One region of the Streptomyces sp. NPDC044033 genome, then DNA from elsewhere that is predicted to be linked to it. Evidence: riboswitches for the same ligand, from Rfam matches in the RefSeq annotation. Region 1 holds a riboswitch; the other holds the start of a gene.
What was found. A riboswitch is a leader RNA that binds a small molecule or an ion and turns the genes downstream of it on or off. The one in region 1 is predicted to bind cyclic di-AMP.

Region 2: another riboswitch for cyclic di-AMP. It lies ahead of AC07AB_RS13920 (M23 family metallopeptidase); the one in region 1 lies ahead of AC07AB_RS22100 (transglycosylase family protein).

What each region holds. Positions count from the first base shown of each region.
Region 1 covers NZ_JBWKFF010000012.1:157,698-163,079, reverse strand. The annotation lists gene AC07AB_RS22115 (DUF6479 family protein) at 318-740, shown strand; gene AC07AB_RS22110 (cytochrome P450 family protein) at 995-2,248, shown strand; gene AC07AB_RS22105 (LysM peptidoglycan-binding domain-containing protein) at 2,428-3,405, shown strand; cyclic di-AMP (ydaO/yuaA leader) riboswitch at 3,700-3,844, shown strand; gene AC07AB_RS22100 (transglycosylase family protein) at 3,847-4,578, shown strand; gene eno (phosphopyruvate hydratase) at 5,089-5,382, shown strand, end outside.
Region 2 covers NZ_JBWKFF010000006.1:203,350-208,731, forward strand. The annotation lists gene AC07AB_RS13915 (GntR family transcriptional regulator) at 285-1,004, opposite strand; gene AC07AB_RS13920 (M23 family metallopeptidase) at 1,228-2,034, opposite strand; cyclic di-AMP (ydaO/yuaA leader) riboswitch at 2,048-2,202, opposite strand; gene AC07AB_RS13925 (M16 family metallopeptidase) at 2,477-3,859, opposite strand; gene AC07AB_RS13930 (M16 family metallopeptidase) at 3,883-5,361, opposite strand.

The DNA of each region.
Region 1 (5,382 bases):
ACCCGCGGACTACGCAGCGGGCCTGCCCTGCCCCGCCTTGCTCCGCCCTGCCGGGCCGCTTTACCGGTACCCCCCCTCGGCCGCGCACTCTCGTGGGGCATGGGCAGCCCCGCCCGTAGGCCGACCTGCCCGGCCCCCCCCGCCCCTACGCTGTCCGTCCTCCACGCCCGTGCGGCGGGCCGCCACCCATCAGCCCCTCGGCCGTGCGGCGGTGCCCTCGACCACCAGCTGCTCTGTCGCCCCTCCAGCCACGTGCCCGTACACCCGTTCGGCCTAGGGGGCGACATGTCCGGGCGATCGAGGGGTACCCCAGTGCCATGCACACAGAGCTCTTTCTTCTCGCCGCCGACAATGGTCTGCGCGGAGGCATCGCACCGCTGGCCGTCGGCATCGTCGTCGTGGCCCTGTTGATCGGGGCCGTCGCTTACGGGCGCAAGCGTCGCGAGCGTGAGCCCGCTCCGCCGCAGGAGCCCCAGGAGCGCTCCGGTTCGTGGCAGACCCCGGAGGAGCAGAGCGGCCCCATCCCCGCTGATCACGGCCCGGGCCACGACGGGGAGCGCGATGCGCTCGGCTACGTCAAGGAGGGCCGCGCCACCGACGAGCTGGCTCAGGACGGGCACCGCTATCTGCCGCACGAGCTGACGGATCCGGACAGTCACAGCGACCCGGATCAGAAGCCGCGCAAGTGGAACGAAGGGGGCAGCGGCGGCTTCGGCAGCGGGGGCGGCGGCCATACGTGACAGCCACACCTGACGGTCGTACGTGACGGCCATATGTAACGGCCGTGCGCGACAGCCGTACGTGGTGACGGCCGTGCGCGGCGGCCGTACGTGACAGCCCCTAAGCGAAGGCCACGCGTAGCGGCCGTACACGACGGCCATGCGCAACAGCCATGCGCAACAGCCGTGCGCAGCGGTCGCCCCTACCAGCCGTCCGTCCGGGCGTCCGGGCTGCCCCTCGTCCGTCCGGCCGTGGGCTCCTATAGCGTCGTGGGGTGCACGACGAGACCGCCGACGCCCCCGTTCCCGCCCTCTTCAGCTGGGAATTCGCCGCTGACCCCTACCCCGCGTACGCCTGGCTGCGCGAGCACGCGCCCGTGCGCCGTACCGAGCTGCCCAGCGGGGTCGAAGCCTGGCTCGTCACCCGTTACGCGGACGCCCGCCAGGCGCTCGCCGACGGGCGGCTGTCGAAGAACCCCGTGCACCACTCCGAGGCCGCGCACGGCAAGGGCAAGATCGGCATCCCGGGCGAACGCAGCGCCAACCTGATGACGCATCTGCTGAACATCGACCCGCCGGACCACACGCGGCTGCGGCGCCTGGTCTCGAAGGCGTTCACGCCGCGCCGGGTCGCGGAGTTCGCGCCCCGCGTGCAGGAGCTGACGGACCACCTCATCGACGGCTTCTGCGAGAAGGGGACGGCGGACCTCATCCACGAGTTCGCCTTTCCGCTCCCCATCTACGCGATCTGCGACCTGCTGGGCGTGCCCCGCGAGGACCAGGACGACTTCCGCGACTGGGTGGGCATGATGATCCGGCACGGCGGCGGGCCGCGCGGCGGGGTGGCCCGTTCCGTCAAGAAGATGCGTACGTATCTGGCGGAGCTGATCCACCGTAAGCGTTCGGATCTCGGCGACGACCTGATCTCGGGCCTGATCCGGGCCTCCGACCACGGTGAGCACCTCAGCGAGAACGAGGCCGCCGCGATGGCGTTCATCCTGCTCTTCGCCGGGTTCGAGACCACCGTCAACCTCATCGGCAACGGTACGTACGCGCTGCTGCGCAACCCCGGTCAGCGCGAGCGGCTCCAGCGGGCCCTGGAGGCGGGTGACGAGAGCCTGCTCGCCACCGGTGTCGAGGAACTGCTGCGCTACGACGGCCCGGTGGAGCTGGCGACCTGGCGGTTCGCCACCGAGCCCATGACCCTGGGCGGGCAGCGGATCGCCACGGGCGAACCGGTACTCGTCGTACTGGCTGCCGCGGACCGTGACCCGGAGCGGTTCGCCGACCCGGACACCCTCGATCTCTCGCGCAGTGACAATCAGCACCTCGGATACGGGCACGGCGTCCACTACTGCGTGGGCGCGCCGCTCGCCAGGCTGGAGGGCCGGGCGGCCCTCGCGACCCTGCTGCGCCGCCTGCCCGACCTGCGCCTCGCGGCGGACCCGGAGGAGTTGCGATGGCGCGGCGGACTCATCATGCGCGGACTGCGCACGCTGCCCGTGGAGTTCACGCCCCACCAGAAGTGACGAAGCGTCAATCGGCGTGACCTCCGCGTGACCTCGGCTACATCGGCTTGTGACTCCTTGGGTGCGTCGCTATCTTCAACCGACAACTCAGCTGCCACACGAGAGGCAACCGCATGCGTACCGGGAACGGTCGACACCGTCGCCCCCGTCAGGTCCCCGCCATCGTCGTAGCAGCGGGGGTGACGGGCGCCGGAATCGCCATGCCGCTGCTCGCGGCCACCGGCGCGAACGCCGCGGACGCCGCGACCTGGGACCGCGTCGCCCAGTGCGAGAGCGGCGGGACATGGAGCGCCAACGCCGGGAACGACTTCTACGGCGGGCTCCAGCTGTCGCAGTCGACGTGGAATCTGTACGGGGGCACGACGTACGCGCCGAGCCCCGACCTGGCCAGCCGGGCCCAGCAGATAGCCGTGGCCCAGAAGATCCTGGAGGACCAGGGCACCAAGCCGTGGTCGGGGTGCGCGGTCAGCTCCGGCCTTACGCGCGGCGGCGCGTCGCCGGGCGTGGACCCGGGCAGCGGTCAGGCGCCGTCCTCCTCGGAGCCCAGTTCCCACTCGCCCGCGCCGTCCCATACCTCTACCTCCGAGCCGTCCAAGAGACCCTCGGACGACGGCAAGGACTCGGACGACGGCAAGGGCTCGGGCAAGGCCGACCCGGGCAAGACCGACCCGAGCGCCACACCCGGCGAGAAGGGCTCCGGCGCGGCGGACTCGGACGGCTCCGGCCCGACCGAGATCCCCGAGCCCGGCGGGAAGCCCTCTCAGGAGCCCTCCAGCACCCCTTCCAAGGCCCCTGAGCCCTCCACCGACCCCACGCCCTCCACGACGGGGACGCCGACGCCCAGCGAGGGCCGGCACCGCGGCGGCTCCGATGGGGGGCAGAGCGGAAGCAAGGGGGACGAAGGCGCGAGCTCCGCGCACGACGACACCGGGCGGAGCGGCGGCGGGCGGCACGCGTCGCGCGGCGGGGAGTCGTCCCGTACGTCCCAACAGGCCCTCCGCGACTACACGGTGCAGTCGGGAGACAGTCTCTCGGTGATCGCGGAGAAGCACTCCGTCTCCGGCGGGTGGAATGCCCTCTACGAACGCAACCACGGCACCGTGGGAAGCGATCCAGATCTTATTTTCCCTGGTCAGAAGCTTGACCTCGGAAAATGAGAGCGACGGCACGGGCGGTATGTCCGTTCCGGGGGAAAGTGAGACATGGGTCTCGTTGACAGTCACGCGTTTCTCGTCTGCCCGATCTTTCCCTACCGTCTCTCACCTGCGGAAATGCGATGTTTCTGTGGGTAAGTAGAGGCAACTGCCGCCAGGAGGGGGGGTTTGAACCCTCCTGGGCAGTGTGTTTAACGTCGTCACCGCTCGCCACCGTGAGCACCACGATCGCCACGCCGAATCCTGCCGGCGGTCGGGGGAATCGTCGCGCAAGCGCCGTAGGCAGGAGCGGGGGAACCAGGTAGGCCGCCGGAACGGCCCGTCGACACCGACGGGGACCGGGACGGCTAGGGGTGAAGCCCCGTGTGCTCCGGCACGCGAGGCCGGGCAGCTCACAGCCCGAACCCGACAGCTCACCTCGTAGGCGTCGGTGAGGAAACCAACATGCTTATCTCCAAGGGCAAGCACCGCCGTCCGTCCAAGGCCGTCCGTGTCGCCACGCTCGCCGGTGTCGCCGGTGCCGCGGTCGCCGTCCCGCTGATGGGCGCCACCTCCGCCTCCGCCGCCTCCGTCCACACCTGGGACCAGGTCGCGCAGTGCGAGTCCGGTGGTAACTGGTCGATCAACACCGGCAACAGCTACTACGGCGGCCTGCAGTTCAGTAACTCCAGCTGGGCCGCCGCGGGTGGCACCCAGTACGCCCCGCGCGCCGACCTGGCCACCAAGGGCCAGCAGATCGCCACCGCCGAGAAGCTGCTCGCCATGCAGGGCCCGGGCGCCTGGTCCTGCGCCGGCGCCGGCAACCTGACCTCCGGTGGTCCCTCCGCCGGCGTCGACACCGGCTCCAGCAGCCGCAGCACGCAGCACGCGGACCGCAGCGAGCGCCAGGCCGCGCCGAAGCAGCAGGCCCCGAAGCAGGCCGCGCCGAAGCAGCAGGCTCCGAAGCAGCAGGCCCCCAAGCAGGCCGCGCCGAAGCCCGCCGCCCCGCAGCCCGCCGCCCCGAAGTCCATCCAGAAGGGCGACGGCGAGTACAAGGTCAAGTCCGGCGACACCCTCGGCAAGATCGCCAAGGAGCACGGCGTCAAGGGCGGCTGGGAGAAGCTGTACAACCTGAACAAGGGCATCGTCTCCGACGCCAACCTGATCTACCCGGGTCAGCAGCTCCACCTGGGCTGATCCGTCTCCCCGGGACGGCTTCACCGCCGTCCCAGTCTCTCCGCTCATGAGAGACCGCCCCGCTCCGGCGCGCCATCCCCCCGATTGCGCCGTAGCGGGGCACTCGCATATCCGGGGCGGGTAACCGGGGCGGGGGCGCTACCGGGCCCCACCGCCCCCGCGAGGGGCGCACCGGCCCGCCCCTGCCGCGGGGCCACCTCTCAGGCCCTCTCGGGTCACCTTGGGCATCCTCAGGCCACCTCAGCCCTCTCGGACCGCCTCAAGCCACCTCGGGTGAGGGCCCGCCGTTCTCGGGCGAGGACTCCCGGCGCGCTTCCCCGCACCCCCCCACCCCCGCCGCGTCCAGTGCCCGCCCCCGTTCCCCGTCCGGCGAACATCATCACCATTCATCCTCTGATCTGGCTCTTTAGCCCATTTTTCCGTTCGGAGACAGGGCTGCGCGCGGGCGGATGCCCCCCGGCCCGTTAGGCTCGGGGTGCAGAAACCAGTCACCCCATGAAGGAGACATTCGTGCCGTCCATCGACGTCGTCGTAGCTCGCGAGATCCTCGACTCGCGAGGCAACCCCACGGTCGAGGTCGAGGTCGGCCTCGACGACGGCTCCACGGGCCGTGCCGCCGTGCCGTCCGGCGCCTCCACCGGTGCCTTCGAGGCGCTGGAGCTGCGTGACGGCGACCGCAACCGTTACCAGGGCAAGGGCGTCGAGAAGGCCGTCCTCGCCGTCATCGAGCAGATCGGCCCGGAGCTCGTCGGCTACGACGCCACCGAGCAGCGCCTGATCGACCAGGCGATGTTCGACCTGGAC
Region 2 (5,382 bases), on a different contig from region 1:
CGCCGCGGCTCTTTGGCAGGCGGCGTTCCTGTGCGGGTCCGTTTGGGCAAGGCGGGTCCGTTTGGGCAGGCGGGTCCGTTTGCGCAAGGCGGGCCCCTGCGCACCGGGCCCTTCTGTACGGGCCTGTTCTGCACCGGGCCCTTCTGTACGGATCTGTTCTGCACCGGGCCCTTCTCTACCCAGCATTTCCGTACGGCCCCTTCTGCCGGCATTTCGCCGCGAAACCCGCCGGAACCGGCCCGGGCAGGCGTCGAGAATTCCGCCCGCCCCATACGCGTTCGCCGTCAGGAGCGGACGCTCTTTTCGTTTACGGAATGTTTCGAAGTCCTCACACCGTTCGTGTGCAGCGGGCGGCGCGCCCGGTATTCGGCCAGCACGCGCTCGGCGCGCGCGGCGGCGGCCGCCCGTGCCCGCTCCACGTCGCCCCGGGCAACGGCCTCCACGATCGCGCCGCGCACCTGCCACGCCTCCACGGCCCGCGCGGGCGACTCCGCCGCGTACACCCAGGCGATCTTGCGCCGCAGCTGGGTGAGGAGCGCGGTCAGGCTCGGGCTGCCGCAGGCCCCGGCAAGCGTCTGGTCGAACCATTCTCCCAGCGGCCGCAACTCGGCGGACTGCCCGCGCCGCGCCCTCTCCTGACCGAGCCGCACCAGCCCGCGCAACACCTTCAGATGGGCCTCGGAACGCCGTTGCGCGGCCCGCGCGGCGCCCAGCGGCTCCAGTAGGGCGCGCGCTTCGAGAAGGTCGGCGGCCTCCTCCTCGGTGGGCTGCGCGACACACGCCCCCGCGTGCCGGCGGGTGGTCACGAACCCCTCGGACTCCAGGGTGCGCAGCGCCTCGCGCACGGGCACCCTGGAGACGCCGTAGCGGCTCGCCAGCAGCCCCTCGATGAGGCGGCCGCCGGGCGGGTGGGCGCCGGAGACGATGTCGTCCCGGATCGCCGCGCAGACCGCGTGCGCGGAAATGCCGCGAGGGACGCGGACCGCTTCCGCGTCGCCCTTCACATACGGTCCCGCATTGGTGAACCTCCGCCTTAACCACCGCGAATTACGGCCGATTGACGCCTGTCCGGCGGACTCTATTGCAGGAACGGTCGGTTTCCGACGGCGCCGGTGTCCCGGGGCTATTTTCCGGCCAGCGGCACGCACGCCAAAGTGCCGAACCGCGCATGCCGAAGGCCCCGGCCGGGCGGGCCGGGGCCTTCGGTGCGCGAAGGGGTGCGCGAGGTCAGAGGCCGACGCCGTGCGCGCGCAGGTAGGCGACGGGGTCGATGTCCGAGCCGTACTCGGGGGACGTACGGGCCTCGAAGTGCAGGTGGGGGCCGGTGACGTTGCCGGTGGCGCCCGAGAGGGCTATCTGCTGGCCCGGGGTCACCGTCTGGCCGACGGAGACGCCGATGGAGGAGAGGTGGCCGTACTGCGTGTACGTGCCGTCGTTCATCTTGATGACGATGTTGTTGCCGTACGCGCCGCCCGGGCCGGCCTCGACCACGGTGCCACCGCCCACCGCGTGCACGGAGGTGCCCGTTCCGGCGTGGAAGTCGACGCCGGTGTGGCTGCCGGAGGACCACAGTCCGCTGGACGCCTTGTAGCCGGTGGAGACGTACGAGCCGTCGACCGGCAGGACGAAGGTGTTGAGGCGCTTGCGCTCCTCGTCACGGGCGGCCTTCGCCTTGGCGGCGCGCTCCGCGTCGGCCTTCCGCTTGGCCTCGTCCGCGCGCTTCTTGGCCTCGGCGGCCTTCGCCTTGGCGACGGCCGCGGCCTTGGCCTTGGCGGCCGCCTGTTCGGCGGCGTGCTGCTGGGCCTCGGCCTGGGCGCCGATGTTGTCGGCCATGTCGTTGCTCATGCCGACGACCTGGGTGAGGCCGGTGTCCTCGACCTTGGGGGTGTGGTCGCCGCCGGACGCGAGGGCCGGGGAGGCGAGGCCGGCGACGACGCCGGTCGCGGCCAGGGTCGCGACCCCCGCCGCGTTGGCTCCGACGCGCACGGCGCGGCTCGGACGACGGTGCTTCCCGGTGGCACGGGTGAACGCCATAGGTACGGCTGATCCTTTCCTTCCTTCTCGCCTACCGGGTTAGCTGACGGGTTCGGAGCAGGAAGGTCTCCTACGGATCCCTCCGGGAAGGGGCCCGATTCACCCCAGGGACGTGTGGGTCCCCGGCTCCCCTGGCTCACGCCATTGGGGACTCGGCGATGGTTGCCCGGGGCCGCGGATGCGACTCACATCTGACGGACAACCGCCCTGACGCTAAACGGGGCTTCTTTCAATCGGCAAACAGAACCGGGGTTTTGTGCCCTACGCCACACAGCAGACAGGCAACCTCTCCAATAATCCGGACAAACGGCGGGGCGTGAGGGTCTCGTAGACCCCTCACGCCCCGCTCGCCCCGTTATGGGCCCTCGCCGCCGACCGGCCGCACCGGTCAGCGGTCCTCCGCTCAGCCGGTCAGGCCGTCAGCGGGCCCCCGCTCAGCCGGTCAGCCGGTGACGACCGTCACCTCTCCGATGCCGAGCGCCTTGACCGGCCCCTGGATCTCCGCGGCGTCGCCGACGAGGACCGTGACGAGCCGGTCGGCCGGGAAGGCGCTGACGGCGGCCGCGGTGGCCTCCACCGTGCCGGTCTCCGCCAGGCGCGCGTACAGCTGGGCCTGGAAGTCGTCCGGGAGGTGCTGCTCGACCTGGTCGGCGAGCGTCCCCGCGACGGCCGCGGCCGTCTCGTACCTCAGCGGGGCGACTCCGACGAGGTTCTGCACGGCGACGTCGCGCTCGGCGTCGGTCAGCCCCCCCTCGGCCAGCGTCCGCAGCACGGTCCACAGGTCCGCGAGCGCCGGGCCGGTGGACTCGGTGTCCACCGAGCCGCTGATGGCCAGCAGCGAGGCGCCTGTGGACCCCTGGAGGGACGAGGGCTCCGAGGAGCGCAGCACCTGGGCGTAGGAGCGCACGCCGTAGGTGTAGCCCTTCTCCTCGCGCAGGACGCGGTCCAGGCGCGAGGTGAGGGTGCCGCCGAGGCAGTACGCGCCGAGGACCTGGGCGGGCCAGACGCGGTCGTGCCGGTCGGGGCCGACCCGGCCGAGGAGCAGCTGGGTCTGGACGGCGCCGGGGCGGTCCACGATGACCACCCGGCCGGTGTCGTCGGCGGTGATGGGCGTCACCGGGTACGGCTCGGCGGTGCCGCCGGTCCACGCGCCGAGCGTGTCGGCGAGGGCCTGGGCCAGCTCGACGCCGGTGAAGTCGCCGACGACCACGGCGGTCGCGGTGGCGGGCCGCACGTGGGCCTCGTAGAAGGCCCGTACGGCCGCGGCGTCGATGTTCCGGACGGTCTCCTCGGTGCCCTGGCGGGGCCGCGACATGCGGGCGCCCGCGGGGAAGAGCTGCTTGGAGAGCGCCATGGCGGCCCGGCGGGCCGGGTTGGCGAGCTCGTGCGGGATCTCGTCGAGGCGGTTGCCCACGAGCCGCTCGACCTCGCTGTCCGCGAAGGCCGGTGCGCGCAGGGCGTCGGCGAGCAGGGCGAGCGCCTTGGGCAGCCGGGAGGCCGGGACCTCCAGCGAGACGCGGATGCCCGGGTGGTCGGCGTGCGCGTCGAGGGTGGCGCCGCAGCGCTCCAGCTCGGCGGCGAAGTCCTCGGCGGAGTGCTTGTCGGTGCCCTCGGACAGGGCGCGCGCCATGATCGTGGCGACGCCGTCGAGCCCGGCCGGTTCGGCCTCCAGCGGCGCTTCGAGGTTGACCTCCACGGCGACGACCTGCTGGCCGGGGCGGTGGCAGTGCAGCAGGGTGAGGCCGTTGGGCAGCTGGTCGCGCTCGGGGGCCGGGAAGGCCCACGGAGTGGCGGTGCCGGGCTGCGGCTGCGGGTGGAACTGCATGGTGGTGGTGGCCACGGCGTCGCTCACTGGCCCGCCTCCTGCTCTTCGGCGTTCGCTGCGTTCACGGTGGTCGCGGTGGTCGCGGTGGTCGCGGTGGTCGCGGTGGTCGCGGTGGTCGCGGTGGTCGCGGTGGTTCCGGCGTTCTCGCCGGGTCCGGCGTCCGCCGTGTCCTCGTCGGCCTGCTCGGCCTCCGCGGGCTCGGTCGGCTCGGTCGGCTCGTAGACGAGGACCGCGCGGTTCTCGGGGTGCAGCCGGGCCTTGGCGACGGCCCGCACCTCCTCCGCGGTGATGTCCAGCACCCGCCCGACGGCGGACAGCGCGAGCTGCGGGTCGCCGAACAGCACGGCGAACCGGGCCAGTTCGTCGGCGCGGCCGCTGACCGTGGCGAGCCGGTCCAGCCACTCGCGCTCCAACTGGGCCTGGGCCCGCTCCATCTCCTCCGCGGTCGGTCCCTCGGCCGCGAACCGGGCCAGCTCCTCGTCGACCGCGGACTCGATGTCCGGCACCTCGACCCCGCCGGACGTCTTGACGTCCAGCCAGCCCAGGGAGGGCGCGCCCGCGAGGCGCAGCATGCCGAACCCCGCGGCGACAGCGGTGCGGTCCCGGCGGACCAGGCGGTTGTGAAGCCGGGAGGACTCGCCGCCGCCGAGGACGGTCAGGGCCAGGTCGACGGCGTCCGCCTCGCGGGTGCCGTCGTGCGGGAGGCGGTAGGCGGACATCAGGGCGCGGGAGGGAACCTCTTCCTCGACGACCTCGCGCAGCTCCCTGCCGATGACGTCGGGCAGGGACCCGTCGCGGGGCGGCTGCTTCCCGTCGTGCGAGGGGATGGTGCCGAAGTACTTCTCGACCCAGGCGAGGGTCTGCTCGGTGTCGATGTCGCCGACGATCGAGAGGACCGCGTTGCCGGGGGCGTAGTACGTGCGGAAGAAGGCCCGGGCGTCCTCCAGGGAGGCGGCGTCCAGGTCGGCCATCGAGCCGATGGGGGTGTGGTGGTAAGGGTGGCCGTCGGGGTAGACCATGGCCGTCAGCTTCTCGAACGCCGTGCCGTAGGGCACGTTGTCGTAACGCTGGCGGCGCTCGTTCTTGACGACGTCGCGCTGGTTCTCCATGGACTCTTCGTCGAGCGCGGTGAGCAGCGAGCCCATCCGGTCGGCCTCCAGCCAGAGCGCGAGCTCCAGCTGGTGGGTCGGCATGGTCTCGAAGTAGTTGGTGCGCTCGAAGCTCGTGGTGCCGTTGAGGGAGCCGCCGGCGCCCTGCACCAGCTCGAAGTGGCCGTTCCCCTTGACCTGCGCCGAGCCCTGGAACATCAGGTGCTCGAAGAGGTGAGCCAGGCCCGTACGGCCCTTGACTTCGTGGCGGGAACCGACGTCGTACCAGAGGCAGACAGCGGCGACCGGGGTCAGGTGGTCTTCGGAGAGAACCACCCTCAGGCCATTGGCCAGGCGGTGCTCGGTCGCTGTCAGGCCGCTGGAGCCGGCCTGTTGCGTGGCCGTGTGACCCATGGGCATGTACGTCCCTTCGCT